3 regions of the Erwinia magellanica genome follow, and region 2 is predicted to be linked to each of the others. Evidence: predicted binding sites of a transcription regulator. Region 2 holds the regulator's gene; each other region holds the start of a gene.

Region 1 (7,578 bases), 830 kb from region 2:
GAAATCTTTCGCCACCAGTCCCGAAGCGCCGATGCCCACCAGCACGATGCGGTTTGCTGAACGGAGCAGGCGCAGCGTCTCCACCAGCATCTCTTCACTGTTGATATCCAGCGTGGCGCGGATAGCGGACTGCTTCTCGGTCAGCAACTTTTCCCCCACCATCTTGAGCGGATCGTCGCTCAGGATCAGGTTATGAACGGTGATGGCATCTTTATCTGCCAGCGACTCACTCAGCGCCAGCTTTAAGGCGGGAAAGCCTTTGTAGCCGAGCTTTTGGGCAAATTTCACTACGCTTGACTGGCTGACACCAGACTCCTCAGCCAGCTTTTGTGAACTGAGGTGACGGGCGTGATCGGGCTGTGAAAGAAGATAATCGGCCAGTCGGCGTTCATTCATCGCCAGTCCCGGATAGAGCTGGCGAATGCGCAGCAGTGAACTCATCGTTATTCCTCTGATTTATCAGCCTGATTGATCGGGTCTGATCATAGCTTGCTGGAGACCTGACTGTCAGTTTATCGTCCGTTGTATCGCATGCCATGATTAAAATTAGCTTAACTCTCTGTTTAGTGCTGCGGATCCTTATCCCGCTTGTCTACACTTACCCGATAAGCAGGCGAACTGGGCAGGTAACCGCTGCTGCTCAATCATATCTCTGCTAAGGTAATCATCTTCCGGGCCGAGAGCATTTCGCCTGTAGTTTTTAAAAGCCGATTAAGGGGATCAACCACCCTGAGGAGTCATGTTTGATAACCGGTCAGGAACGACGCGTAGTATTTTTTGATTTAGATGGCACGCTGCATCAACAGGATATGTTCGGCACCTTTATGCGCTATCTGCTTTGGCGCCAGCCGCTCAACCTGCTGCTGGTGGTGCCGTTGCTGCCCGTTATTGGCGCCGGACTGCTGATTAAAGGGCGTGCGGCTCGCTGGCCGATGAGCCTGCTTTTGTGGTCAATCACTTTTGGGCACAGCGAAAAGAGCCTGACGGCGCGTGAGAATGCCTTTGCGCTGTGGTTCCGTCAACGGGTCACGGCATTTCCGGTGGTGCAACAGCGTCTGACGGAATATCTCAACAGTTCCGATGCCGACGTCTGGCTGATTACCGGCTCACCGCAGCCGCTGGTGCAGCAGGTCTATTTCGACTCCGCTTTTTTGCCCAAGGTAAAACTGATCGCCAGCCAGATGAGCCGTGGCTTTGGTGGGCGTGTTCTCTCCATGCGCTGCCTGGGGCATGAGAAAGTGGCAAGGCTGGAAGAGCAAATCGGTACGCCGTTACAGCTCTACAGCGGCTACAGCGACAGCAAGCAGGACAACCCGCTGCTGTTTTTCTGTCAGCATCGCTGGCGCGTCACGCCGCAGGGTGAACTGCAACAGCTTGAGTAACAGGGTATACTGTGCCGCGATTTTTGGCAGGAGACTCAGGTGAGCGAAAGAGTAAGTGATGAAGTCTGGATGCATCATGCGTTGCAGCTTGCGCGTCGTGCCTGGGAAGAGGGGGAAGTCCCCGTCGGGGCCGTGCTGGTTCAGGGCAACAGAGTGATAGGCGAGGGCTGGAACCGGCCTATTGGTCATCACGATCCTACCGCCCATGCAGAAATTATGGCGTTACGGCAGGGGGGGAAAGTGCTGCAAAACTATCGTCTGCTGGATACGACCTTATACGTGACGCTGGAGCCTTGCGTGATGTGTGCCGGGGCGATGATCCACAGCCGGATTGGCCGTCTGGTGTTTGGCGCGCGTGATGAAAAGACCGGGGCGGCTGGGTCGCTGATAGATGTGCTGGGCCATCCGGGCATGAATCATCAGATAAAAATCGAACAGGGTGTTCTGGCAGAAGAGTGTGCGGGTATGCTGAGCGATTTCTTCCGCCATCGTCGCGCAGAGAAGAAGGCGCTGCGAAAACAGCGGCAGGCGCCGGTGGATGGCGGGCTGTAGCGCCAGCGGTGAAAGCCGTCTTCCGGCCATTCCCCGCAGCAAAGGTTTGTAAACAGCTGTCCCAGGCTGGTTTGCCCTTACAGGTATTTATAAACAACTGCTGCTCTCAGAGAGAAAGTAGCGAGGCTTACAAACCGCTGCCGTCAATGAGCGGCCTGTAAGCAGCCCTTTAAGCTCAGGCAGATCGCCGCCCGGTTAATTGAGGGCTATCTTCGGCTCCACAACCGGATAGCCATCGCCCATTTCCGCTTCATACGCCGCCCGTTGTGCCAGCTTGCGCTCCTGATCCTGCAAATAGCCGACCAGGCTCATCTGATAGAGACGAATATTTTCCACATAATTGTAGGCTTCCTGGCCTCGCGCATAGCCGTAATTAGTCTGGCTGTAATAGCGCTTCTGGCTCAGCATCGGTAGCCGCAGCTTAACATCAGCCCAACTGTCCGGATTGCCTTTTTGTTTTTCCGTCAGCTTTCGCACATCAAGCATATGGGCGTAACCCATATTGTAAGCGGCAAGGGCAAACCAGATCCGCTCATCTTCCGGAATGGTTTGCGGCACTTTTTCCATCATGCGCATCAGGTATTCGCTGCCGCCCCGAATACTCTGTTCCGGGTCGGTTCTGTCGCTGACATCCAGGCTTTCAGCCGTGTTGCGGGTCAGCATCATCATGCCGCGTACGCCGGTAGGAGAGGTGGCCTGAGGATTCCAGTGAGACTCCTGATAGGAGATGGCGGCCAGCAGACGCCAGTCGATGTCGGTAGCGTATTTTTCAAACAGCGGACGAATATCGGGCAGCGTGCCATCAATGGCCCGCAGGAAAGTCCGCGTATCAACATAATCAAACGTACCCACATGGCCGAGATACTTCTCATCCAGCCTGGCCATCGCGCCTTCTTCGCCCATCTGGTTGAAGTAGTCCAGCAGGGCGGCATTCAGGCTGTCATCCCGGTCGCGCTGCATATACCAGGTAATCGGCTCTTCATCCGTGATATCAAAAGCCACTGCCAGCTGAGGATGAATGCGCTGCAACAGAGCAATCGACACAGAATCGCCAACGGTGTAATCGAGCTTGCCATCCGCCACAGCTTCCAGCAGGGCGCTGGGACTCTGATCGGTAGAGATAGCCCAGTCGAGATCCGGATACTGGTTCTGCTTGATGCCGCGAAGCGTGGAAAGATAGGCAGAGTCAGAGGCAACCGTCAGCCGGCCATGGATGTCACCGAGGTTCTTTGGCCGTGGCTTGCCCATCCGGTAAACCAGCTGCTGGGAAACGGAATAGTAAGTCGGGCCTGTGCGGAAGTGAGACAAGCGATCGTTGTTATAAATCAGTCCCGCCGCCAGAATGTCCGCTTTATCATCTTCAAGATCGTCAAACAGTTCGCTGAGGTTTTGCCGGACGGTGATTTGCAGCTTTACACCCAGATAATCGGCGAAGCGTTTCGCCAGCTCGTAATCCATTCCGGCCGGGGCTTTATTGACGGTGTAGTAAGTCAGCGGGTTATTTAAGGTGCTGACACGCAGCACTCCCCGTGATTTTATCTGTTCTGTCTGGTCCTGTTGCCCCCCATACCAGGGGATTGATGGCCATAATGCCAGCGCAAGCAACAGGGTGACCAGCCCGATAAACAGATAATTAAATTTTAGGCGTTTCAAATAGTTATCTCTCGGTCGCTCTCAGGTTCTGTCTGTAACGGCAGTATTTGATCTCTATAATGGATCCTGAGCGTGGGGCATTTTGCGCAACTCGGTGCACCTCTGCAACTGAATTCATCCGATATTGTGTGAAATTCAGCCAATTCCCTGGTGCGAGAAATTCCACGCAAACGGTTTCGTAACGGGTGCGGATTCTCTATAATAGCGCCCGCTTTCCCTGTTGCGCCAAAAGTAGCGTCGCCCGACGCTCTGACGAGAGATTTTGATGATGGAAATTCTGCGTGGTTCGCCCGCTCTGTCGGCATTTCGTATTACTAAACTGCTGGCCCGCTTTCAGGATGCTCACCTGCCGGTGAGTGACATTTACGCCGAGTACGTCCATTTTGCCGATGTCAGCGCGCCGCTGTCCGCTGATGAAAAAGCCCGTTTACAGCGCCTGCTGAAATATGGCCCCTCTCTCGCCGAACATACGCCGGAAGGCCGTCTGATTCTGGTTACACCGCGTCCTGGCACCATTTCTCCGTGGTCTTCTAAAGCGACGGATATTGCCCACAACTGCGATCTGCCTCAGGTACTTCGTCTGGAGCGCGGTCTGGCGTTCTATGTGCAGGCTCCTCAGTTGAGTGAAGCCCAGTGGGGCCAGCTGGCTTCTCTGCTGCATGACAGAATGATGGAAGTGGTGCTCAGTGAACTGAGTCAGGCAGAGCAGCTGTTTGCTCATCACCAGCCTTCGCCGCTGCAAAGCGTCGATGTACTGGGTGAAGGGCGCGAGGCGCTGGACAAGGCCAACCGTAAACTGGGCCTGGCGCTGGCCGACGATGAAATCGACTATCTGCTGGCCGCTTTTGAGAAACTTGGGCGCAACCCGAACGATATTGAGCTTTACATGTTTGCCCAGGCAAACTCCGAGCACTGCCGTCACAAAATTTTTAACGCCGACTGGATTATTGATGGCGAGCAACAGCCTAAATCGCTGTTCAAAATGATCAAAAACACCTTCGAGAAAACCCCCGATCACGTGCTCTCTGCTTATAAAGACAACGCAGCGGTGATGGAAGGCTCGCAGGTGGGGCGCTTCTATGCGGATGCAGAACGGGGCCAGTACGATTTCCACCAGGAAGAGACGCATATCCTGATGAAGGTGGAAACGCATAACCACCCGACGGCCATTTCACCCTGGCCGGGAGCCGCAACCGGTTCCGGCGGGGAGATCCGTGACGAAGGCGCAACGGGCCGTGGCGCTAAACCTAAAGCGGGCCTGGTGGGCTTCTCGGTCTCTAACCTGCGTATTCCGGGCTTTGAACAGCCGTGGGAAGAAGATTTCGGTAAACCAGAGCGCATTGTTACGGCGCTGGATATCATGACCGAAGGCCCGCTGGGCGGCGCGGCGTTCAACAACGAATTTGGCCGTCCGGCCCTGAACGGCTATTTCCGTACCTATGAAGAGCAGGTGAACAGCCACAACGGTGTTGAGCTGCGCGGCTACCACAAGCCCATTATGCTGGCGGGCGGCATTGGCAACATCCGTGCTGACCACGTGCAGAAAGGCGAAATCACCGTGGGGGCCAAACTTATTGTCCTGGGTGGCCCGGCGATGAATATCGGCCTGGGCGGCGGAGCGGCCTCCTCTATGGCTTCTGGCCAGTCTGATGCCGATCTCGATTTTGCCTCCGTACAGCGCGACAACCCGGAGATGGAACGCCGCTGCCAGGAAGTGATTGACCGCTGCTGGGAGCTGGGTCAGGACAACCCGATCCTCTTTATCCATGACGTTGGTGCAGGCGGGCTTTCCAACGCCATGCCGGAGCTGGTGAGTGATGGCGAACGCGGTGGCCGCTTCAATCTGCGCGATATTCTGAATGATGAGCCAGGCATGAGCCCGCTGGAAGTCTGGTGTAACGAGTCTCAGGAACGTTACGTGATGGCGGTGGCACCCGAGAAGCTTGCACTGTTTGATGCCCTCTGCAAACGTGAGCGCGCACCTTATGCGGTGATCGGAGAAGCCACGGAAGAGCTGCATCTGTCGCTCTCCGACAGCCATTTCGATAACAAACCTATTGATATGCCGCTGGATGTCCTGCTGGGGAAAACCCCGAAAATGACTCGCGACGTCAGCACGCTGAAGGTGCAGGGGCAGCCGCTGGCACGCGAAGGGATCACTGTCGCCGATGCGGTGAAGCGCGTGCTGCACTTGCCTGCGGTTGCTGAAAAAACATTCCTCATCACCATTGGCGACCGTTCCGTTACCGGCATGGTTGCCCGTGACCAGATGGTAGGGCCATGGCAGATCCCGGTGGCCAACTGCGCGGTGACCACCGCCAGCCTGGACAGCTACTACGGTGAAGCGATGGCGCTGGGCGAGCGCGCGCCTGTTGCGCTGCTGGACTTCGCTGCTTCAGGCCGTCTGGCCGTAGGCGAGGCGCTGACTAACATTGCCGCCACGCAGATTGGTTCGCTTAAGCGCATCAAGCTTTCGGCAAACTGGATGGCGGCAGCTGGCCACCCAGGTGAGGATGCCGGACTCTATGAAGCGGTGAAGGCCGTGGGTGAAGAACTTTGTCCGGCGCTGGGCATCACTATCCCGGTGGGCAAAGACTCCATGTCGATGAAAACCCGCTGGCAGCACGGCACTGAACAGCGTGAGATGACTTCTCCCCTGTCGCTGGTGATCACCGCCTTCGCCCGTGTGGAAGATGTTCGCCGTACCGTAACGCCTCAGCTTCAGCCGCAGCAGGAGAATGCCCTGTTGCTGATCGATCTTGGGCAGGGCAGGAATGCGCTGGGCGCAACCGCGCTCTCTCAGGTTTATCGTCAGCTGGGGGATAAGCCTGCCGACGTCCGCGATGCAGAGCAGCTGGCTGGCTTCTTTAACGCCATGCAGGCGCTGGTGGCTGCTGGCAAACTGCTGGCTTATCACGACCGTTCCGACGGCGGCCTGCTGGTTACGCTGGCCGAGATGGCCTTTACCGGGCACTGCGGCATTGAGGTGGATATCGCTTCTCTGGGCAGCGATGCGCTGGCTGCGCTGTTCAACGAAGAGTTGGGAGCCGTGATCCAGGTTGCTGCTGCCGAGCGTGCTCAGGTTGAGCAGGTATTTGCCGAACATGGCCTGGGCGACTGCGTGCACTTGCTGGGCAAAGCCCTGCCTGGCGACCGCTTCGTCATTACTTCTGGTGAGTCTGCTCTCTACAGTGAAAGCCGCACGACGCTGCGTACCTGGTGGGCTGAAACCACCTGGCAGATGCAGCGTCTGCGCGACAACCCGGCGTGTGCCGATCAGGAACATGACGCCAAAAAGAACGATCTCGATCCGGGCCTCAACGTTGCGCTGACCTTCAGACCGGAAGAGGACGTCGCCGCGCCTTATATCGCTACCGGCGTGCGTCCGAAAGTGGCTGTTCTGCGCGAGCAGGGCGTTAACTCCCACATTGAAATGGCCGCCGCTTTCCATCGCGCTGGCTACGATGCGGTGGACGTGCATATGAGCGACCTGCTGGCGGGACGCCGTGGACTGGAAGAGTTCCAGACGCTGGTAGCCTGTGGCGGCTTCTCCTACGGGGACGTACTGGGCGCAGGCGAAGGCTGGGCGAAGTCTATTCTCTTCAACTCCCGCGTGCGTGATGAGTTTGAAACCTTCTTCCATCGCCCGCAAACGCTGGCGCTGGGCGTCTGTAATGGCTGCCAGATGATGTCTAACCTGCGCGAACTTATTCCGGGCAGCGAAGCCTGGCCGCGCTTTGTGCGCAACCAGTCCGAGCGCTTTGAAGCACGTTTCAGCCTGGTCGAAGTGGCCGCCAGTCCCTCCCTGATGCTGGACGGCATGGCAGGCTCGCGTATGCCAATCGCCGTCTCTCATGGCGAAGGCTTTGTGGAAGTGCGTGATGGGGCGCACCTGGCTTCCCTGGAGCATAAAGGCCTGGTGGCGTTGCGCTTTGTGGATAACCTCGGCAAGGTGACTCAGCAGTACCCGGCGAACCCTAACGGATCACCT
Region 2 (7,578 bases):
ATGCAGATGAAATACATTCTGCATAAAGGTTTTATTGGTATTGATGGCATCAGCCTGACGGTGGGTGAAGTCACCAAAACTAAATTCTGCGTTCATCTTATTCCAGAGACACTTGCCAGAACCACGCTGGGCACCAAACGCCTGGGCGATCGCGTCAATATCGAGATCGATCCCCATACTCAGGCGATAGTCGCAACTGTCGAGCGGGTGCTGGCTCAGCGGGAGGCGGCTTTGCTCGCCGCGGCTGCTTCAGAGCAATAGATAAAAAAAGGCCGACAGCGCGGGTCGGCCCTTCTGGTCTCTCATCCCCATTAGTGCGGAACGCGTAATCCCCCCTCCACGCCATGAGTAAAGACCACCTGCCAGAGCTGAATATCGCGCGCGCGGAAGGCTCCAGCACAGGCATTAAGATAATAAACAAACATTCGCTTAAAGCGCTCGCCATATTTTCCAGCCAGTTCCGGCCAGCCGGCCAGAAAACGCTGATGCCAGGCCATTAACGTGGTGTCGTAATCCTGGCCAAAGTTATGCCAGTCTTCCATCACGAAATAGGGTTCCTGTGCATCGGCAATATGACGCACAGAGGGCAGGCAGCCGTTGGGGAAAATATATTTATTGATCCACGGGTCCACTTTTTCGTCGGTAGTATTGGCACCAATGGTGTGGAGCAGGAAAATACCGTCAGGCTTCAGATTACGATTGACCACCTCGAAATAGGTCGCGTAATTTTTTGGCCCTACATGTTCAAACATGCCGACAGAGACTATACGGTCATACTGTTGATTGAGATCGCGATAGTCCTGCAACAGAATAGTGACATCCAGCCCTTCACAACGCTGCTGGGCCAGTTTTTGCTGTTCGGCAGAAATAGTCACGCCGTAGACGCTCACGCCATAATTTCTGGCCGCAAACTCCGCCAGACCGCCCCAGCCGCAACCAATATCCAGCAGCGACATTCCCGGCTCCAGCTTCAGCTTATCGCAGATCATTTTTAATTTAGCCTGCTGGGCCTGTTCAAGAGTCTGCGCTTCTTTCCAGTAGCCGCAGGAATATTGCATAAAGGGATCGAGCATCAACGAGAAAAGGTCATTGCCGAGATCGTAATGCTCTTTGCCCACAATCCAGGCGCGCTTACGTGACTGTAGATTGGTTAATCTGGCCGCAGCGACTCTCAGCGTATCTTTAAAGTGGTGGGGGAGCTGTTGATCGAGTTTAGCCAGCAGGACGCGGTGAAAGAACATATCAAGCCGTTCACATTCCCACCAGCCATCCATATAACTTTCACCCAGACCCAGTGACCCTTCCTGTAAAACGCGCTTGAAGAAGTCAGGATTGGTTATTTTTATATCCCATGGACGGGTACCGTTGATCTCAATATCAGCGTTGCGCAACATATCCTGGATGATTCGGTACCACTGATTCTCTCCAAGGCTCACTTCTTCTATACACGATGAACTCATAGCTTCTCCATCACCCTGTGTGATTGAAACCTGAGAAAAAGAATAGACAATTTCTACAGGATTTGAGAATACGCACGGCATAACCGTACGCCTGACATCCGGCGTTACAGAGGATTGATTTGAATACCTACAGAGTTGCGCAACGAAAGCCACGCGGAATAGCATGCTGACAGCCCTGTCAGGACTCTAAAAAGTGCAAAATAGTTGTTATTATTTGTAGCCTGAAATGAGTATATGCTCACGTCAGGCACAATTCAACGGAATATTGTTAGTGTGCTAATCAATTAATTCAAGCCGTTAGCGCCCGCCATGTGCGCCCGCCAGAGCCATCTCTTGTGATTTCACACGTTGTAAAATATAGCCGATTATCGACAAAACGACAGTGGAGAGCATAACCAGCGAGGTGGTAAACAGGGAGCTGGTGATAAACGTCGACACAATCAGGCTGGCAACACAGCATAAACCCAGCTGTAGCGTGTTCTGCAAGGCAGCAGCTTTGCCGCTGGATTGCGGAAAGGGCAGCAGAGCATTAGCGACCACAATCGGATAAATCGCACCATTTGCCAGCGCCATACCACAGAAAGGCGTCAGCAAAGCATACAGGGAAGGTTCCGGCAGTTGAGCGGCAATAAAGAAGGCGACGATACTCACGCCATAAAGAGCCAGCAGCCAGGGTAACAGCGCGCTTCCCTCAAGGTGTTTCAGCAGGCTGCGGCAGCCATACCCGCCAATCAGGAAAGCGAGCGTTTGCGGTACATAGCTCAGGCCGATATCTCCGGGCGTCATGCCCAGCGCTCCCAGGATGAAAGGAGACCCTGTTAACCAGGCAAAGAAGCTGGCTGAACAGGCGGCATATATCAGCACGTTACCGCTGTAGACCGGGGATTTTAACAGGCTGATAAAGCTCATCTTCTCACTGACTGTCTGAGTTGCCTCTTTACGGGGTGACGCAAGAAACAGAGTACAAATCAGCAAGGCAACCGCGACCAGCAACAGCGTGATAAAAATCGCACGCCAGGTAAAGTGGTTAAGCAGCCAGGCACCCAGCAGCGGGGCAAGCGCGGGCGAAAGGGCGACCAGAGGCATGATTGAGGCAAAAACGCGGTTAGCCTGCGCGGCCGGATAGCGGTCAACAACCAGCGCCTGCCAGCTCACTGCGGCGGCACAGATGCCGATGGCCTGCGCAAATCGAAGCGCCAGCAGCAGGGAGGCGGATTGCACCCACCACATCGCGGCACAGCTGATGGCAAACAGACTCAGGCCCATCAACAGCACGGGCTTGCGGCCAATACGATCGGAAAGCGGCCCCCAAATCAGCTGACCGCTGGCAAAACCGGCCAGAAACAGGCTGAGGCTGGCGCTGATGATGCCCGCGCTGGTTTGCAGGTCTTGCTGCATAGCGATAAAAGCAGGCAGGTACATATCGGTCGCGAGAAAACCCGCAACGCTGAGTAGCGCCAGGTAAACAATAAATCCTTTTGAAGGCATTTTTTCTCTCTTACAGGTAATGAATCGAACGCCGCAGAGTGTAAACGCGTGTCAATCAGCTTGTGAAACGGTAATATTTGCCTCTTCCCTTCAAAAAAATTGCAGGCAGCTTATGTGGTCAGAACACGCTTTGGAAGTTGTTGATGCCGTTGCCCGTTCGGGCAGTTTCACCGCAGCCGCGGCTGAGCTGCACCGCGTTCCCTCCGCTATCAGCTATACCGTGCGGCAGCTGGAGGAGTGGCTGGCAGTACCCCTGTTTGAACGGCGGCACCGGGATGTGGTGCTGACCGAAGCGGGACGGGTATTTGTGCAGGAAGGGCGAAGTGTTATCAAAAAAATGCTCGCCACCCGGCGGCAGTGTCAGCAGGTGGCCAACGGCTGGCGTGGACAGATCAATATTGCCGTCGATCGGATAGTCAAACCTCAGCGCACGCGCCAGCTGGTGGTGGACTTTTACCGCCATTTCCCCGACATGGAGCTGCATCTGTCGCCAGAGGTGTTCAACGGCGTCTGGGATGCGCTGGCCGATGGCAGGGTTGATGTGGCCATTGGGGCTACTCAGGCTATACCTGTGGGCGGCCGTTTTGCCTTTCGCGATATGGGAGCACTGAACTGGCGCTGCGTGGTGGGAGCAGATCATCCTCTGGCGCAGCACCGGGAGCAGGTTATCAGCGAAGAGGCGATCCGGGAATGGCCCTCGCTGGTGCTGGAGGACACCTCGCGAGCGCTCCCCAAACGAACAACCTGGACCCTGGATAATCAGCGGCGGCTGGTGGTGCCAGATTGGGAAAGTGCTTTCGACTGTCTGTCAGCCGGGCTGTGCGTGGGCATGGTACCGGGACATTTTGCCCGGCCTCTGTTGAAACAGGGCACACTGCACGAGCTAAAGCTGGCAGCCAGTTTCCCCGACAGCCCCTGCTGCGTCAGCTGGTCTGAACAACAGGCGTCACCGGCGCTGAGCTGGCTACTCGATTATCTGGGTGAGAGCGATACGCTGAACAGCGAATGGCTGCGCGAAGAGGAGTAAAAAGCCTGAACAGCGCAAGCCGGGGGTAAAATATGCCCCTGGCTTGCAGCAGGAAAGAGGCAGGCAGAAGGCTTAGCGGCGGTAATCCAGGAAAGGACCGTCAGCGACCGAGCGACGTTCGATCAGGGAAGGATGTACCTCAATGGTCTGCGGATCTTCCCGTTTGCTGGTGATACGGTCCAGCAGCATATCGAAAGCGGTCTCGCCTAAGCGCTCTTTAGGCTGATGAACGGTAGTCAGTGCTGGTGTAAAGTAACGGGCGTTGCGCACGTTATCATAACCGATCACCGATATATCCTGCGGAACCCGTAACCCCATCTCGTCCGCAGCGCAAATGGCGCCCATGGCCATGACGTCACCGCCACAAAAGACCGCCGTTGGTCGCTGTTTCTGCGATAAAATCTGCTGCATCGCCTGATAGCCAGACTCCGGTTCGAAATCTCCCTGCACCAGCCACTCTTTACGGAGCGTAATATTGGCTTCAGCCAGCGCCTTCAGGAAGCCGGCATGGCGGCCGCCACCGGTATTGCGCTCCATTTGTCCGGGGATCACGCCGATATCGCGGTGACCCCGATCGATCAGGTAGCGCCCGGCCAGATAGCCGCCCTCAAAAGCGTTATCCAGCACGGTATCGGTGAAGTCTCCGCGAGACTCGCCCCAGTCCATAACGACCATCGGGATATTGCGGTTCTCTTCCAGCATTTTGATCAGCGGATCGGGATACTCAGAGCACATCACCAGCAGACCGTCCACGCGCTTTTGCGCCATCATCGACAGATAGGCCTGCTGCTTTTGCAGATCGTTATGGGCATTGCCCAGGATCAGGGTATAGCCTTTTGCGAAACAGCGGTTTTCCACCGCTTCAATAATCTCGGCAAAGTAGGGCGCTTCGCTGGAGGTGGCTAACAGACCAATAGTTCTGGTGTGATTAACCTTAAGGCTGCGGGCCACTGCACTGGGGGAATAGTGCAGCGATTTAATTGCAGCCCAGACGGCCTCCCGCGTCTCTTCGGCGACAAAGCGGGTTTTATTGATGACGTGGGAGACGGTGGTGGTCGACACCCCGGCCTGCTTTGCCACATCTTTAATTGTTGCCATGAACTAGCTACTCCTGCGCTTATCTCAACGTGTTGATAAGCCTGTTGTTAATCGTTTGCCTGAAAAGAGTAAAACCTGACGTCTTAAATCGGTTTAAGTTGCTGTCGGATTCGTCAGGAAGGAAAAGAGTGGTCGTCCGCAGAATTGTGACTGAGCGGACGTTGCGCAACAAAAAGAATTCTAACAAGGCTGAGCAGAGAAAACGAGATTTTTACCGATAAGTATGGGAAAATTGATAACACTATTAACTGTAGGGCTATTCAGAGGATATATGGATACCGATTTAAAGTTCTCATTACTGACCACGGTTTGCGCTTTGGTGATGATTATGGCGTTCAGCTTTACCGCCATCATGCACTAACTATAAAAGGGGCCTGATCGCAGGCCCTTTATAACGCTTAGCGGATGGTTTTCGGCGTCATCATCCGACGGGCGCCAATATAGTGACGCTGCCAGTAATCCTCGCCCAGCGCGCTTACCTGAATATCCTTGCCGGTACGGGGGGACTGAATGAACTTACCGTCACCCAGATAGACGCCAACATGGTCAGCAACCCCGCGTCCATTAATGCGGAAGAAGACCAAATCCCCTTTTTCCAGCTCATCACGTTTGATCGAGGCGGCATCGCGCAGATGATACATTTCGTTAGCGGTGCGCGGGATTTTAAACTTCACCAAATCCTTATAGGCATACCAGACCAGCCCGCTACAGTCGAAGCCGGTTTTTGGTGAGGTTCCGCCCCATTGATAGGGTTTACCCAGCTGGCCCATCAGTTTGTTCATCGCAGTTTCACGAGCTTTCTGATAGCGGGCACGATGCGCCTTGCTCAACTTCAGCGGTGCCGGGTCGAGATCGGCTGTCAGCGCTTCCATTTGTGCTGCTTTACCGCGATGCCGTCCGTAACGCTTTTTACTGCCATTAACGCTTTTCTTTTTATATCTGCCGGGAGTAACGGCGGCCGTTGCCGGAGAGGCTTTCTTTTTAAGCTTGAGCTTTGACACGGAGGTTAAGCGGGATTTCTTGCTGGTGGTCTCTTTAACTTTTTTTGTGGAGCTTGCTTTAACCGGCCTGCGTTTACGTCGCTCATCTTCACGGGCTGGCGTACCAGCATCCTTCTTATGATGGCTGGCATTAACAGGGGCGTGTGGCGATGCGTGCGCCACGTTAAAAAAGAGCTGAGCAAACGCCAGCAAAAAGAGGGTGATGAGTAAACGCATCGTTACCATTAACAGTTTGTGCTTCGACCAGCGGCCAAAGCGTGCCAAAAACAGGGATATCTGCTTTGCAGCAGGCTCATGGGGCAATTCTAATCTAACTGTTTAACAAAGGGTAAGGTCTTTTTTGTTTCAATGATGCAGAACAAGTAAAAGCTGTAAAAATAAGCCAAATCAGCTGGTTATCTGTGCAAACCTTATCCATTTTAGCGGCATTGGCGCTGCAATAACCTCTGGAAAATGTTATTTTAATGTATCCGCCTGGGCTTGTGAGGCGCAGAAGCCGAAAATGCTCTTAGTAAAATGTCGTTTTCATCGTGCGGGCAGAGTCGCTACACTAAATAGACACGAAGTATCCGATTAAGGAAGCCATTTATGAGTACCGTTGAAAAAATTGAGCGCCAGATAGCAGAAAACCCGATTCTGCTCTACATGAAAGGTTCACCAAAACTGCCAAGCTGCGGCTTCTCGGCACAGGCCGTACAGGCGCTGTCAGCCTGTGGCGAACGTTTCGCCTATGTGGACATTTTGCTGAATCCAGAGATTCGGGCAGAATTACCTAAGTATGCCAACTGGCCGACTTTCCCGCAGCTGTGGGTGGATGGTGAACTGGTCGGCGGTTGCGACATCATTATTCAGATGTATCAGCAGGGCGAACTCCAGCAGCTGATCAAAGAAACTGCACAAAAATATCCTTCTGACACCGCTGAATAAGCGACTCAGAAAGTAAAAGGGCGAGGAAAAATTCCTCGCCCTTTTTTTATGCTTCGCTTACCGGCGCTGGAAGCGGCCAGCCGCCCAGCCGTTTCCAGCGGTTCACCAGCTCACAGAACAGATCTGCCGTTTGTACGGTATCGTACAGCGCGGAGTGTGCCTGATTACTGTCAAAGGCCATTCCCGCCGCAGCACAGGCTTTCGCCAGTACGGTTTGCCCTAATACCAGCCCGCTTAACGCCGCCGTATCAAAGGTGACGAAAGGATGGAAAGGGTTGCGTTTCAGACCGGTACGTTCAGCGGCCGCATTCATGAAGTTGAGATCAAAAGTGGCATTATGCGCAACCATAATGGCGCGATTGCAGTCCCGATCTTTAATCCCTTTGCGCACCAGTTTAAAGATGGCATGCAGAGCTTCATATTCACTGACCGCACCGCGAAGCGGGTCAGAGGGGTCAATGCCGTTAAAAGCCAATGCTTCAGGTAGCAGAACAGAACCTTCAAACGGCTCAACGTGGAAATGGAGCGTTTGGTCTTTCTCCAGCCAGCCATTTTCATCCATTTTCAGGGTGACGGC
Region 3 (7,578 bases), on a different contig from region 2:
AGGGCTGCGGGCGCAGTCGTTGAAAGAGATCAAAGGCGTGCAGTGGATCCCGGACTGGGGCCAGGCGCGTATTGAGTCGATGGTGGCTAACCGTCCGGACTGGTGCATCTCACGCCAGCGTACCTGGGGCGTGCCGATGGCGCTGTTCGTTCATAAAGAGAGTGAGCAGCTGCACCCCGATACGCTGGAGCTGATGGAAAAAGTGGCTCAGCGTGTTGAGCAGGATGGCATACAGGCCTGGTGGGATCTGGATAGCAAAGAGCTGATGGGCGAAGAGGCAGAAAACTACGTTAAAGTCCCGGATACCCTGGACGTGTGGTTTGACTCAGGATCAACCAGCTACTCGGTGGTGGATGCCCGTCCGGAATTCGGCGGCCATACTCCGGATATGTATCTGGAAGGTTCAGATCAGCATCGCGGCTGGTTTATGTCTTCTCTGATGATTTCCACGGCGATGAAAGGCAAGGCGCCTTATCGTCAGGTACTGACCCACGGCTTCACCGTTGATGGTCAGGGCCGCAAGATGTCGAAATCGATCGGTAACACCGTTTCTCCGCAGGATGTGATGAACAAGCTGGGTGGCGACATCCTGCGTCTGTGGGTCGCCTCTACCGACTATTCGGGCGAGATGGCCGTTTCTGACGAGATCCTTAAGCGTTCTGCCGACTCCTATCGCCGTATTCGTAATACCGCGCGCTTCTTGCTGGCGAACCTGAACGGCTTCAATCCTGAAACCGACCTGGTGAAGCCAGAAGAGATGGTGGTGCTGGACCGCTGGGCTGTAGGACGGGCGAAAGCGGCGCAGGAAGAGATCCTCGCCTCTTACGAGAGCTACGACTTCCATGAAGTGGTACAGCGTCTGATGCAGTTCTGCTCTATTGAGATGGGCTCGTTCTATCTTGATATCATTAAAGACCGTCAGTACACCGCGAAAGCGGATGGCCTGGCGCGCCGTAGCTGCCAGACCGCGCTCTACTACATTGCCGAGGCGCTGGTGCGCTGGATGGCGCCGATCATGTCGTTTACCGCCGATGAGATCTGGGGTGAGCTGCCAGGCAAGCGCGCGAAGTATGTCTTCACCGAAGAGTGGTTCGACGGGCTGTTTGGCCTGGCGGATAACGAGCCGATGAACGACAGTTACTGGGCTGAGCTGCTGAAAGTGCGCGGTGAAGTCAACAAGGTGATTGAGCAGGCGCGTGCTGACAAGCGCCTGGGCGGCTCGCTGGAAGCTGGCGTGACGCTCTATGCCGATGCCGATCTGGCGCAGAAGCTGACCAGCCTGGGTGATGAGCTGCGTTTCGTGCTGCTGACTTCAGGTGCACAGGTCGCTGACTATGCGCTGGCTACCGAAGAAGCGCAGCAGAGCGAGCTGGTGAAAGGTCTGAAAATCGCGCTGCACAAAGCGGAAGGCGAGAAATGCCCACGCTGCTGGCATTACACTACGGACATTGGTCAGAATGCTGAGCATCCGGATGTGTGCGCCCGTTGTGCCACCAACATTGCTGGCGCTGGCGAACAGCGTAAGTTTGCCTGATGAGTAAACCTATTTTCTCGACCGGTTTACGCTGGGTCTGGTTGATAGTGGTGGTCATTGCCATCGACTTCGCCAGCAAGCAGTGGATTATGAACACGCTGATGCTGCATGAGTCGATGTCAGTGATGCCATTTTTCAACTTCTTCTATGCGCATAACTACGGGGCGGCTTTCAGCTTCCTGGCAGATAAAGGCGGCTGGCAGCGCTGGTTCTTTGCCGGCATTGCCGTCGCGATAGTCGTGGCGCTGCTGGTGATGATGTACCGCACCGCAGCCAGCAATAAGTTAAACAATATTGCTTACGCGCTGATCGCTGGCGGCGCGTTGGGCAACCTGTTTGACCGGGCGTATCATGGCTTTGTGGTCGATTTTATCGACTTCTATGTGGGCGACTGGCATTTCGCCACTTTTAATATCGCTGACTGCGGCATCTGTATTGGTGCCGCACTGATCGTGCTGGAAGGTTTTTTCAGCACGTCCGGCAAACAGGCTAAAACTTAAGGGCAGGGTATGACTGATTCTGTGCAGCGCGAAAGCGCGGTGCTGGTGCATTTCACCTTAAAGCTGGAAGATGGCTCTACGGCGGAATCCACCCGTAACAATGGCAAGCCAGCCCTGTTCAGTCTGGGAGACGGTAGCCTCTCTGAAGGGCTGGAGTCGCACCTGCTGGGGCTGAAAGTTGGTGAGAAAACAGCCTTCTCGCTGGACGCAGATGATGCCTTCGGTCAGAGCAGCCCGGACCTGATCCAATACTTCTCCCGCCGCGATTTTACCCAGGCGGGCGAGCCTGAAATCGGTGCCATTATGCTGTTCAGCGGCATGGATGGTAACGAAATGCCGGGCGTGATCCGCGAAATTTCCGGTGATTCGATCACCGTGGATTTCAACCATCCGCTGGCCGGGCAGACTATTCACTTCGAAGTTGAAGTACTGGAAATCGATCCGGTACTGGAGGCGAAAAATGCAAATCCTGCTGGCTAACCCTCGCGGTTTTTGTGCCGGTGTTGACCGCGCCATCAGCATTGTGGAGCGTGCGCTGGAGATGTACGGCGCACCGATCTACGTGCGGCATGAAGTGGTGCATAATCGCTATGTGGTAAACAGTCTGCGCGAGCGTGGCGCAATCTTTATCGAGGATATCGGGGAAGTGCCGGATGGCGCGATCCTGATTTTCTCTGCGCACGGCGTATCTCAGGCGGTGCGGGCAGAAGCTAAAGCGCGCGATCTGACAATGCTGTTCGATGCGACCTGTCCGCTGGTGACCAAAGTGCATATGGAAGTGGCGCGCGCCAGCCGTAAGGGTACGGAAGCGATCCTGATTGGTCACGCAGGGCACCCGGAAGTGGAAGGCACCATGGGGCAGTACAGCAACCCGAAAGGGGGCATGTACCTTGTTGAAGCGCCGGAAGACGTTTACAAGTTGCAGGTGAAGGATGAGAACAACCTGAGCTTTATGACGCAGACCACGCTTTCCGTCGATGATACCTACGAGGTTATCGATGCGCTGCGTGCCCGTTTCCCGAAAATCATCGGTCCACGTAAAGATGATATCTGCTACGCCACCACCAACCGGCAGGAAGCGGTTCGCACACTGGCAAAAGATGCCGATGTGGTGCTGGTTGTGGGGTCGCGGAATTCGTCAAACTCTAACCGTCTGGCAGAACTGGCCCAGCGTGCCGGTAAGCTGGCGCGGCTGATCGACTCTGCTGAAGACATTCAGGAAGAGTGGGTCAAGGGTGTAAGCTGTGTGGGGGTAACGGCGGGGGCTTCTGCGCCAGATATTCTGGTACAGGAAGTGATCCAGCGCCTGCGTGAGCTGGGAGGTGAAGCAGCCATCGAGCTGATTGGCCGCGAAGAGAATATCGTCTTTGAAGTGCCCAAAGAGCTGCGTGTGGAAGTGCGTCAGGTCGAGTAACAGCCGGCAGCTCTTGAGTATTACCTTTGAATAAAGGCATGTTGTCTGTGTTGAGGGTGGCCTGGTCAGGAAGATCGGGCTGAACACAAAAATGCCATGCCTCCTTACCTGACGCTGCCCGGCAGCCTCCATGCCGCTTAGCCTCTGCTTATCTGCCCGCTCTTCCTTGCCACAATCTTCACTGTGGCCTGTTTCAAAGCCCGACTCTGACCTGTGTGTTCATCCGGCTTACCAATTGCACTGAAATCATTGGGTGGCGGCACAGAGCGCGTTAGCCGAGTGTATGCCGCAGGGATGCGGCATCCAAGCTTCCATGGAAAGATTCACGGCGTCTCGGATAACGCGCTCTGTGCCGACGCCGTGCCACCGCAGCTGTCTTTAACCTTACCCTCACTCCCTCCGATCAAACCCCTCTAAAATTTGTTTTACTGATAATGCATCGCGGCTGGCATAAAATTCTTATTATGCTGTTTTTATGGTGGCGCGCCGGTTAGCGCATGGTTAACCTGTCTTCGCTTTGCATGCACAGACTTTATACAGGGATTCAAAATGAACAATGCACAAATCCGCCTCGCTATAGTGGGCGCCTCAGGACGCATGGGACGTCAGTTAATTCAGGCAGCACAGGAGGCGGAAGGGGTGTGCTTAGGTGCAGCGCTGGTGCGTGAAGGCTCTTCGCTGGTGGGCGTTGATGCCGGTGAGCTGGCCGGAACAGGGGCGCTGAACGTGAAAATCAGCGACAGCCTGGAAGCTGTAGTAAAAGATTTTGACGTGCTGATCGACTTCACCCGTCCTGAAGGCACGCTGGCTTACCTGGCGTTCTGCCGCCAGCACCAGAAAGCGATGGTGATCGGCACCACCGGTTTTGATGAGGCAGGTAAAGCTGCTATCAAAGAAGCATCGCAGCATATTGCTGTGGTATTTGCTGCTAACTTCAGCGTGGGCGTTAACCTGGTGCTTAAACTGCTGGAGAAAGCCGCCAAAGTGATGGGTGATTACGCTGATATCGAAATTGTGGAAGCGCACCATCGCCATAAAGTCGATGCCCCTTCGGGCACCGCGCTGGCCATGGGCGAAGCGATTGCGGATGCCATGGAGTGGGATCTTAATGACCATGCCGTCTATGCCCGTGAAGGGCATACCGGTGAGCGTAAAGCGCAGACCATCGGTTTTGCGACCGTTCGTGCTGGTGACATTGTCGGCGAGCATACCGCTATCTTTGCTGATATTGGCGAGCGTGTAGAGATAACCCATAAGGCTTCAAGCCGGATGACATTTGCAAAAGGGGCTGTTCGGGCCGCTGAATGGTTAAAAGGTAAGAATGCTGGTCTTTATGATATGAGAAATGTGCTTAATCTTGATGATTTATAAGTGTTGTGCACCATCGTGATGTGGTTATTTCAATCATAACTTTCTGATTGGATGGGCAATAATTTTATTGCCCTTTTTATTTTTTAATAATATGCATTTGGCTTTTATCTGATGGTCTGGTTGTCATTAAAGTAAGTTATCTCCTCTTTTTACCTCGCTCTGAGGTTAATTTTGACCATTTGGTCCACTTTTTCCTCCTCTCGTTCTCTTTCTTATGTGCATTTGTTAACGCAACCGGTTTTATGAGCGCAATGAGTGCTCCTTTTGCAGTAAATCTTCCGATTTACTCACCAGTTGAGTAAAAACCTATGAAAAACTCGCCAGCAGGGTAGACAATGGGGTGGGCGATCATTAGAATGCGCGCAATTTGCCAAAAATCGAGAACTCAGGCGGTTTTTGCATTGATTTATGGGTTCGTCATGAATTAATATGCAAATAATGTGACTGTTTATTCTCAGGAGGATGTTTTGATTAAGTCAGCGCTATTGGTTCTGGAAGACGGAACCCAATTTCACGGTCGGGCCATCGGGGCAACAGGTTCGGCAGTGGGAGAAGTTGTTTTCAACACTTCAATGACCGGTTATCAAGAAATCCTCACTGATCCTTCCTATTCCCGCCAGATCGTTACTCTTACTTATCCTCATATCGGCAATGTCGGCACCAACTCCGCTGACGAAGAATCTTCTCAGGTACATGCTCAGGGTCTGGTGATCCGCGACCTGCCGCTGATTGCCAGCAACTTCCGTAATGAAGAGGGGCTGTCAGACTACCTGAAGCGCCTGAACATTGTGGGGATTGCCGATATCGATACGCGTAAGCTGACCCGCTTGCTGCGCGAAAAAGGGGCGCAGAACGGCTGTATCATTGCCGGCGATGCGCCAGATGCGGAATTTGCCTTGCAGCAGGCTAAGGCGTTTCCCGGCCTGAAGGGAATGGACCTGGCGAAAGAAGTCACTATCGGTGAAAGCTACCGCTGGATGCAGGGCAGCTGGACGCTGGAGGGGTTGCCGGAAGCGAAACAGGAAGCGGAACTGCCTTTCCACGTTGTTGCTTACGACTATGGCGTAAAGCGCAATATCCTGCGGATGCTGGTGGATCGCGGCTGCCGCCTGACGGTGGTTCCGGCACAGACTCCAGCGGAAGAGGTGCTGAAGATGAACCCGGACGGTATTTTCCTCTCGAATGGTCCGGGGGATCCGGAACCCTGCGATTACGCTATCGAGGCGATTAAGGCGTTCCTGGAAACTGATGTACCGGTATTCGGTATCTGTCTGGGCCACCAGCTGCTGGCGCTGGCCAGCGGGGCGAAAACCGTGAAGATGAAGCTGGGCCACCACGGCGGCAACCACCCGGTAAAAGACCTGGAGAGAGATACCGTTATGATCACCGCACAGAACCACGGTTTTGCGGTAGATGACAGCAACCTGCCAGCCAATCTGCGCGTGACACACACCTCGCTGTTTGACAATACGGTACAGGGTATCCACCGCACCGATAAGCCGGCATTCAGCTTCCAGGGCCACCCTGAAGCCAGTCCGGGGCCGGCCGATGCCGCGCCATTGTTCGATCACTTTATCGAACTGATCGAAGCTTACCGTTCTACCGCTAAATAATCAGGAGCGACAACATGCCAAAACGTACCGACATAAAAAGTATCCTGATCCTCGGCGCTGGCCCGATCGTTATCGGCCAGGCTTGCGAATTTGACTACTCTGGCGCACAGGCCTGTAAAGCCCTGCGTGAAGAAGGCTACCGCGTGGTGCTGGTGAACTCTAACCCGGCGACCATCATGACCGATCCGGACATGGCTGATGCAACCTATATCGAGCCTATCCACTGGGAAGTCGTGCGCAAAATTATCGAAAAAGAGCGTCCTGATGCCGTGCTGCCAACCATGGGCGGCCAGACGGCGCTGAACTGTGCGCTGGAGCTGGAGCGCCAGGGCGTGCTGGAAGAATTTGGCGTGACCATGATTGGTGCCACCGCCGATGCGATTGATAAAGCGGAAGATCGTCGCCGTTTTGATGTGGCGATGAAAAAAATCGGTCTGGAGACCGCGCGTTCCGGTATCGCGCATACCATGGAAGAAGCGCTGGCGGTGGCCGCTGATGTAGGTTTCCCCTGCATCATTCGTCCCTCCTTTACCATGGGCGGATCGGGCGGCGGGATCGCCTACAACCGTGAAGAGTTTGAAGAGATTTGCGAGCGCGGTCTCGACCTGTCGCCAACCAATGAGCTGCTGATTGATGAGTCGCTGATTGGCTGGAAAGAGTACGAGATGGAGGTCGTGCGCGATAAAAACGATAACTGCATCATCGTCTGCTCAATCGAAAACTTCGATGCGATGGGCATTCACACCGGTGACTCCATCACCGTGGCGCCTGCTCAGACGCTGACTGACAAAGAGTATCAGATCATGCGTAACGCCTCGATGGCGGTACTGCGTGAAATCGGTGTGGAAACCGGCGGCTCTAACGTACAGTTCTCGGTAAACCCGGAAAATGGCCGTCTGATCATCATTGAAATGAACCCGCGTGTTTCCCGTTCTTCGGCGCTGGCTTCCAAAGCCACTGGCTTCCCGATTGCGAAAATCGCCGCCAAGCTGGCCGTAGGCTATACGCTTGATGAGCTGATGAACGATATTACTGGCGGCCGTACGCCAGCCTCGTTCGAACCCTCTATCGACTACGTTGTTACCAAAATCCCTCGCTTTAACTTCGAGAAGTTTGCGGGCGCTAACGACCGACTGACCACACAGA

What was found. Region 2 encodes PurR, which represses purine synthesis genes. Its sites were predicted from a motif close to CANGCAAACGTTTGCNTG; they were not measured.
Region 1: a site for PurR is predicted at 3,751-3,768, ahead of purL (phosphoribosylformylglycinamidine synthase). Genes of this name have one in related genera too.
Region 3: a site for PurR is predicted at 5,047-5,064, ahead of carA (glutamine-hydrolyzing carbamoyl-phosphate synthase small subunit). Genes of this name have one in related genera too.

Annotation. Positions count from the first base shown of each region.
Region 1 covers NZ_JBCHVC010000001.1:74,170-81,747, forward strand. The annotation lists gene AAH450_RS00385 (MurR/RpiR family transcriptional regulator) at 1-441, opposite strand, end outside; gene yfhb (phosphatidylglycerophosphatase C) at 744-1,382, shown strand; gene tadA (tRNA adenosine(34) deaminase TadA) at 1,422-1,934, shown strand; gene mltF (membrane-bound lytic murein transglycosylase MltF) at 2,130-3,587, opposite strand; gene purL (phosphoribosylformylglycinamidine synthase) at 3,853-7,578, shown strand, end outside.
Region 2 covers NZ_JBCHVC010000001.1:902,612-910,189, forward strand. The annotation lists gene AAH450_RS04155 (riboflavin synthase subunit alpha) at 1-261, shown strand, start outside; gene cfa (cyclopropane fatty acyl phospholipid synthase) at 312-1,460, opposite strand; gene punC (purine nucleoside transporter PunC) at 1,758-2,948, opposite strand; gene punR (DNA-binding transcriptional activator PunR) at 3,061-3,975, shown strand; gene purR (HTH-type transcriptional repressor PurR) at 4,048-5,073, opposite strand; gene cydH (cytochrome bd-I oxidase subunit CydH) at 5,345-5,434, shown strand; gene AAH450_RS04185 (C40 family peptidase) at 5,472-6,290, opposite strand; gene AAH450_RS04190 (Grx4 family monothiol glutaredoxin) at 6,663-7,001, shown strand; gene rnt (ribonuclease T) at 7,048-7,578, opposite strand, start outside.
Region 3 covers NZ_JBCHVC010000003.1:165,716-173,293, reverse strand. The annotation lists gene ileS (isoleucine--tRNA ligase) at 1-1,534, shown strand, start outside; gene lspA (signal peptidase II) at 1,534-2,034, shown strand; gene fkpB (FKBP-type peptidyl-prolyl cis-trans isomerase) at 2,044-2,514, shown strand; gene ispH (4-hydroxy-3-methylbut-2-enyl diphosphate reductase) at 2,495-3,448, shown strand; gene dapB (4-hydroxy-tetrahydrodipicolinate reductase) at 3,998-4,819, shown strand; gene carA (glutamine-hydrolyzing carbamoyl-phosphate synthase small subunit) at 5,287-6,432, shown strand; gene carB (carbamoyl-phosphate synthase large subunit) at 6,447-7,578, shown strand, end outside.